Linked DNA regions of Thiohalobacter thiocyanaticus. Each later gene encodes a partner of the first gene's protein in a complex. Links are inferred from orthologs where the notes say so. Each region holds a gene or a part of one and is shown in the gene's direction. Other genes may lie near its edges.

Region 1 (4,056 bases):
AGCACCGGCGCGCTGTCGGTGAAGGCGCGGTAGCCGAACGGGCCGATGGCCTGCTCGATGCGCCGGGCCAGTTGCTGCAGCCGCTTGCGCAGCAGTTTGTGATAGTCGCGGCCCAGGGCGTAGCGGGAAATGAAGGCCTGCGCCGGAGACTGCAGCACGCTGTCGGCATCGGCGGCCTCGGGCCAGTAGTTCAGGCGTGCCGAGATCACCCGCAGGGTGCCGGGCTCGAGTGCGGCTGGACGACTGCGTTTGGTGCCGTGACGGGCCATATAGTCCATCTCGCCGTGGCGGCCGGCGGCCAGCCAGTTCAGCAGGTGCGTCTCGGCGTCGGACAGGTCGGTGCCGGTGATGCCGATCTGATCGAAGCCCAGTTCCGCGCCCCAGGACTTGATGTCGCGGGCAAGCTGGTCGAGGTCGTCAATGACAGGGTTCGCGGGCATGGGGAATCGGGTGTCGGGTGTCGGGAGGCAAGTGGCTGGGCAGGGCTTCGTCATTGCGAGGCGCGCAGCGCCGTGGCAATCTCCAACCGATTGAATCCGCATTATGAGATTGCCGCGCTTCGCTCGCAATGACGGATTGATCACGACGTTCCCGGTGAATTCGGAATTCTTTCCCCACCAGGTAGGTCGGGTTAGCGTAGCGTAACCCGACAGCCCGTGGCATGTTGGGTTACGGTGCTGCGCACCTGACCCAACCTGCATCGTATGCAACGATTGAGATGAGTATGCAACCCGGTTGTGAGCCGCTCTACAGCGCCGCCCAGGTCCGCGAACTGGACCGCCTCGCCATCGAGCAGCGCGGCGTCCCCGGATATGAGCTGATGACACGCGCCGGCGCGGCCGCCTTCGCGGCCCTGCGCCGGCACTGGCCGGAGGCGCGGCGGGTGCATGTGCTGTGCGGCGCCGGCAACAATGCCGGTGACGGTTATGTGCTGGCGCGGCTGGCGCGGGCGGAGGGCTGGTATGCCAGCGTGGGCTGGCTGGCCGATCCCGGACGGCTGCAGGGCGCTGCCCGCACGGCCTGGGAGGATGCGGTCGAGGCCGGGGTGACGGTCGCGCCCTTCGACGCCGGGCGGCTCACTGCCTGTGAGGTCATCGTCGACGGCCTGCTCGGGACCGGACTGCAACGCGGGGTCGAAGGCGACTGGGCCGCGGCCATCGCGGCGGTCAATGCCAGCGGGGTGCCGGTGCTGGCGCTGGACATCCCTTCCGGCCTGGCCGCCGACACCGGCCGGGTGCCGGGCACGGCCATCCGCGCCGCGCTGACCGTGACCTTCATCGGCCGCAAGCTCGGGCTCTATACCGGCCAGGCGGCGGATTATGTCGGTGAGTTGGTGTTTGCCGGGTTGGAGCTGCCGGCCGATCTCGCCGCGGACATGCCGCCGCGGGCCTGGCTGGCCGGATATGACTGCGCCGCGGCCCGGCTGGCGCCGCGGTCGCGCACGGCGCACAAGGGGGCGTTCGGCCATGTGCTGATCGTCGGCGGCCGGCCCGGCATGGGCGGGGCGGCGCGTCTGGCCGGCGAGGCCGCGGCCCGGGTGGGGGCGGGGCTGGTCAGTGTGGCCACCGATCCCGGTCATGTCGCTGCCGTGCTGGCGGCCCGACCGGAACTGATGGCGGCCGGCGTGGACGGAGCGCCGGACCTGGAACCGCTGCTGGAACGCGCCAGCGTGATCGGGCTGGGGCCGGGGCTGGGCCAGGGCCGCTGGAGCCGGGCGCTGTTCGAGCGGCTGCTGCGGGCCGAGCAGCCGCTGGTGCTGGATGCCGATGCCCTCAACCTGCTGGCGGCCGCGCCGCTGCGCCGCGACGACTGGGTCCTCACGCCGCACCCCGGCGAGGCCGCGCGCCTGCTCGGGACGGACACCGCCGCGGTCGAGGCCGATCGGGTGGCCGCGGTGCAGCAACTGCAGCAACGCTATGGCGGTGTGGTGCTGCTCAAGGGGGCGGGCAGCCTGGTCTGTGACGGCGCGGTCGTCTGGATCGCTGCCGGCGGCAACCCGGGCATGGCCAGCGGCGGCATGGGCGATGTGCTGACCGGTGTGATCGCCGGCCTGCGCGCCCAGGGCCTGACCCCGGCCGAGGCCACGGTGGCCGGGGCCGTCCTGCATGCCGCCGCCGCTGACCGGGCCGCCCGCGACGGCGAGCGCGGGCTGCTGGCCGGCGATCTGCTCACACCGCTGCGCGCCCTGGTCAATCCCGGACAGGATCACCATGCCGCGCACGATTGAACTCGACGGAGAGGCCGCCATGGAGGCCTTCGGCGCGCGCCTGGCGCAGGCGCTGCCGCCCGGGCTGCAGATCCATCTGCAGGGGGATCTGGGCGCCGGCAAGACCACCCTGGTGCGTGGCTTCCTGCGCGGTCTCGGTCACAGCGGCAGGGTCAAGAGCCCGACCTACACCCTGATCGAGCCCTACCGGATCGGTGAGCGCCAACTCTACCACCTGGATCTGTACCGCCTGGCCGATCCTGAGGAATTGGAATTTCTCGGAATCCGCGACCTGTTCGACCCGGGCGTGACCAGCCTGATCGAGTGGCCGGAGCGCGGGGCCGGGTTGCTGCCGCCGCCCGATCTGCTGATCCGCATCGAGCACCTCCCGGCGGGCCGGCGACTGTGGCTGGAACCCGGCCCGGCGCGGCGCGCGGAACTGGAATCCGGGCTCGATGCGGCCATGTGAGTCCGGAATCCGCCGGATGCTGTCCCAATGCCTTAGACCGGTTTCACAGGTTTGCCCTATATCCCCTCGATATGGAAAGAAAAACACTTGAATTTCGCCGCTGTGCGGGTTAGATTCAAAGGGAATATCACCCGCAAGCGGCCGGGGAGGGACAGCAGCATGCGGATGACAAGCCGATTCGGATTCCTGCTACTGGGGTGGCTGACCGCTCTCTGGGTCGGTGCCGCCGAGGTGACCGATGTGCGCGTCTGGGCGGATGCGGAGTGTACCCGCCTGGTGCTGGACCTGGATGCCCCGGTCGAACACAAGCTGTTCACCCTCAGCGCCCCCGACCGTGTGGTGGTCGATCTCGAAGGGGCCCGCCTGCGTGCGGACAATCTTGATGACGCCGCCAGCGGGCCGATCCGCAACCTGCGTCACGGCGTACGCAACGGCCGCGACCTGCGCCTGGTGATCGACCTGAGCGGTCCGGTCAAACCCAGAAGCTTCCTGCTCAAGCCCGATCAGCAGTCCGGCCACCGGCTGGTGGTGGACCTGGAAACCCCGGGGCAGGCGCGCCGCTCCCCCGAGCGTCCGACCAAGTCCGTCGATCAGATCCGCGCCCCGCGTGACCTGGTCATCGCCGTCGACCCCGGCCATGGCGGCAAGGATCCGGGCGCGCGCGGCAGCCACGGCACCAACGAGAAGCAGGTCGTGCTCGAGATTGCCCGCCGGCTGGCGCGACATATCGATCAGGAACCGGGGATGCGTGCCATCATGACCCGGGACGGCGACCGCTTCCTGTCCCTGCGCCAGCGCATGGACATTGCCCGCGACCACGATGCCGACCTGTTCGTCTCCATCCACGCCGATGCCTTCCGCGACCGCCGGGTGCAGGGCTCCTCGGTCTATGTCCTGTCCCGGCGCGGCGCCAGTTCCGAGATGGCGCGCATCCTGGCGCAGTCGGAGAACGCCGCCGATCTGGCCGGCGGGGTGAGCCTCAACGACAAGGACGAACTGCTGCGCTCGGTGATTCTGGATCTGTCGCAGTCAGCCAGCATCGAGGCCAGTCTGGAGGTGGCGGACAATGTGCTGCAGGGCCTGAAGCAGGTCGGCAAGGTGCATAAGGACCACGTCCAGCAGGCCGGCTTCGTGGTGCTGAAGTCGCCGGACATCCCCTCCATCCTGGTCGAGACCGCCTTCATCTCCAACCCGAGCGAGGAGCGCAAGCTCAAACAGGCCGCGCACCAGGACAAGCTGGCCCGGGCCATGCTCGCCGGCATCCGCAACTACTTCTACAGCAACCCGCCGCCCGGCACCTATGTCGCCATGCACAATCCGCGCGAGCATGTGATCCGCCGCGGCGACACCCTGAGCGAGATCGCCAGTCGCTACAACGTCA
Region 2 (2,935 bases), 2.2 Mb from region 1 along the record:
GTTTATCCTGAAAATACTTTGCGTTCTCTGCGTTAAAGCCGCAAAGGCAGGATCGACCGCTCAGCCGCCCAGCTTCGCCTTCACCTGCCCGCTGACCGCGCCCATGTCGGCGCGTCCCTGCAGCTTGGGCTTGAGCTGGCCCATCACCTTGCCCATGTCCTTGATGCTGGAGGCGCCGCTGGCGGCAATGGCCTCATCGATCAGCTGACCGATCTCGGCCTCGGAGAGGGGTTCGGGGAGGTAGTCCTGGATAACCTCGATTTCCTGCTGCTCTTTGGCAGCCAGTTCATCGCGGCCGGCGGACTGGTATTGCTCGATGGACTCGCGCCGCTGCTTGAGCATCTTGTCCAGCACGGCGGTGACCTGGGCGTCGTCGAGTTCGATGCGTTCGTCGACTTCCCGTTGCTTGATCGCGGCCATGATCAGCCGGATGGCGGCCAGGCGTGGCTTGTCGCCACCGCGCATGGCGGCCTTCATGTCCTCCTGGATCCTGGCCTTGAGCGACATGAGCGGCTACTCCTTGTCCGCGTGGAGGGTATCAGTACTGGCGGGTACGGCGGGCGACTTCGCGCGACACCTTCTTCATGTGGCGCTTGACGGCCGCGGCGCGCTTGCGCTTGCGTTCCTGGGTGGGCTTTTCATAGAACTCGCGGCGGCGCACCTCGGACAGGATGCCGGCCTTTTCACAGGAACGCTTGAAGCGGCGCAGGGCGACTTCGAAGGGTTCGTTTTCCTTGACACGAACGTTCGGCATGCAGTCGATATCCTCTTGTCTTGCGGTTGAACAGTTGAATACTGGTCTCGCCCCTTTCTCTGGGCGAAGGGCGGGCATTCTAATCCGTCGGGCGAGAGAAATCAAAATCCTGCTGGCACTGGGCGGTCCCGGGATGGGAAAATAGACGGGATGCGAGTCCTCGGTATCGAAAGTTCCTGCGACGAGACCGGCCTGGCGCTGTACGACAGCGAGGCCGGGCTGCTGGCGCACGCCCTGCATTCGCAGGTGGCCATGCACGCCGACTACGGCGGGGTGGTGCCGGAGCTGGCCTCGCGCGACCATGTGCGCCGGATTCTTCCACTTATGAATCAAGTGCTTGAAGAGGCAGGCGTGGATCGCGCCGGCATCGATGGGGTGGCCTATACCGCCGGTCCCGGCCTGATCGGGGCCCTGCTGGTGGGCGCGAGTGTGGGCCGGTCGCTGGCCTGGGGTCTGGACGTGCCCGCCGTCGGGGTGCACCACATGGAGGGGCATCTGCTGGCGCCGCTGCTGGAAGCCGATCCGCCGGAATTCCCCTTCGTCGCCCTGCTGGTCTCGGGCGGGCACAGCATGCTGGTGCGGGTCGAGGGGGTGGGCCGCTATGCGCTGCTGGGAGATTCCCTGGATGATGCCGCCGGCGAGGCCTTCGACAAGACCGCCAAACTGCTGGAACTCGGCTACCCCGGCGGGCCGGCGGTAGCGCGCCTGGCCGAGCAGGGCGATCCGACCCGCTTTCGCTTTCCCCGCCCCATGACCGACCGCCCGGGGCTGGATTTCAGCTTCAGCGGGCTGAAAACCTTCACCCTCAATACCTGGCAGGCGCACCGGGACGAGGAACAGGCCCGGGCCGACATTGCCCGCGCTTTCCAGGACGCCGTAGTCGATACCCTGCTGATCAAGTGCCGGCGGGCCCTGGATGAGACCGGCCTGGACCGGCTGGTGGTCGCCGGTGGCGTCGGCGCCAACCGCGCCCTGCGCCAGGGCCTGGAGACGATGCTGGAGAAACGCGGCGGCCGGGTGTATTTCCCGCGGCTGGAATTCTGCACCGACAACGGCGCCATGATCGCCTTCGCCGGCTGTCTGCGGCTGCAGGCCGGGCAGGTCGAGACGCCGGCCATCGAGGTACGCGCGCGCTGGCCGCTGGAGGAACTGCCGGCGGTTTGATTTGAGTGTTTCAGGAGTAACGTAGAGGCGCGGAGGCGCAGAGAATATTGTTTCACTCCGGGGCAGGCCGGAATCCAGGAATCAGGGGGGTCAAAAACTCTGCATAAAAACAGGCGTAGGATGGGTGAAGGCGCTTTGCGCCGTAACCCATCGCGGTGGCTGATGGGTTGCGCTTCGCTCCACCCATCCTACGAGCGTTTACCCAGGTTGATCCTGCCTTCGGTCCCGTCCATGAGATTGCGGATATTGCTGCGATGGCGCCAGAACAGCAGCAACGCCATCAGTGTCACCGCGCCGGCCAGTACCGGCTCGCCCAGCCAGTAAAAGGTATAGAGGGGCGCAGCGGCGGCCGTGACCAGCGCCGACAGCGAGGAGATGCGCGTGATCACCGCCACCAGCAGCCAGGTCACCACCGCCGCCAGGCCGATCCAGCCTGAGAGCCCCAGCAGCACGCCCAGCGCGGTGGCCACACCCTTGCCGCCCCTGAAGCCGAAGAACACCGGATACAGATGGCCGAGAAAGGCCGCCAGCATCACCGCCGCCAGTACGGCCGGCTCGTCGGTGAAGGCGCGGGCGATCAGCACGGCGACCAGGCCCTTGAGCATGTCGCCGAGCAGGGTCAGCACCCCGGCCTTTTTGCCGGCCACGCGCAGCATGTTGGTCGCACCCGGGTTGCCCGAGCCCTGGGTGCGCGGATCGGCCGCGCCCAGCAGCCGGCCGACGATGACGGCGGTGGAGAGAGAACCCAGGAGATAGGCGACAATAATCAGTACAGCGGCAGTGATCATGGCGCGCTATTGGACGGCTTTCGACGCGGCGGGTCAAGTGAATAGCCTGAGTCCCCTCCCTTGATGGGAGCACCCATAGGGCATAAAGCGGTTGGGGAGGGTGACACGGTTCGGAATCACCCCCTCTCAACCTCCCTCATCAAGGGGGAGGAGCGCCCGGTCTTCTCAGACGTGTATCTTGTATCTTGTATCCTGCACCTTGTATCTTGTCGCAATGGACATCATTTTT

Evidence for each region.
Region 2: the proteins of tsaE (region 1) and tsaD are in contact, whole or in part, in a crystal structure (PDB 6N9A), measured with the Thermotoga maritima proteins. The link is inferred for Thiohalobacter thiocyanaticus from one-to-one orthologs. Residues at the interface, in WP_004082108.1 of Thermotoga maritima: Leu37, Gly38, Lys46, Lys57, Val59, Lys60, Ser61, Thr63, Phe64, Thr65, Leu66, Met67, Val69, Pro71, Tyr82, Arg83, Leu84, Asp86, Asp88, Phe89, Asp93, Ile128, Asp130, Glu131, Arg134; in WP_004082750.1 of Thermotoga maritima: Cys10, Asp11, Arg49, His50, Leu82, Gly84, Gly135, Gly136, Glu154, Thr155, Leu156, Asp157, Asp158, Ser159, Glu162, Asp165, Lys166, Arg169, Leu170, Tyr175, Lys213, Thr214, Leu217, Tyr218, Gln221, Arg222, Asn324.

Annotation. Positions count from the first base shown.
Region 1 is NZ_AP018052.1:2,654,584-2,658,639, reverse strand. What follows is about bases 944-3,942. They hold tsaE (tRNA (adenosine(37)-N6)-threonylcarbamoyltransferase complex ATPase subunit type 1 TsaE), read left to right. Parts: upstream 944-2,210; coding sequence 2,211-2,675; downstream 2,676-3,942. Other genes in these bases: CFK21_RS12230 (N-acetylmuramoyl-L-alanine amidase), read left to right, coding at 2,841-3,942; CFK21_RS12240 (NAD(P)H-hydrate dehydratase), read left to right, coding at 944-2,227. Also shown: tRNA epoxyqueuosine(34) reductase QueG, read right to left, coding at 1-440; more of CFK21_RS12240, read left to right, coding at 725-943; more of CFK21_RS12230, read left to right, coding at 3,943-4,056. UniProt on the Escherichia coli protein: Required for the formation of a threonylcarbamoyl group on adenosine at position 37 (t(6)A37) in tRNAs that read codons beginning with adenine.
Region 2 is NZ_AP018052.1:451,662-454,596, forward strand. Bases 1-2,911 are described here. They hold tsaD (tRNA (adenosine(37)-N6)-threonylcarbamoyltransferase complex transferase subunit TsaD), read left to right. Parts: upstream 1-904; coding sequence 905-1,918; downstream 1,919-2,911. Other genes in these bases: CFK21_RS02120 (GatB/YqeY domain-containing protein), read right to left, coding at 61-507; rpsU (30S ribosomal protein S21), read right to left, coding at 539-754; plsY (glycerol-3-phosphate 1-O-acyltransferase PlsY), read right to left, coding at 2,107-2,706. Also shown: folB (dihydroneopterin aldolase), read left to right, coding at 2,921-2,935.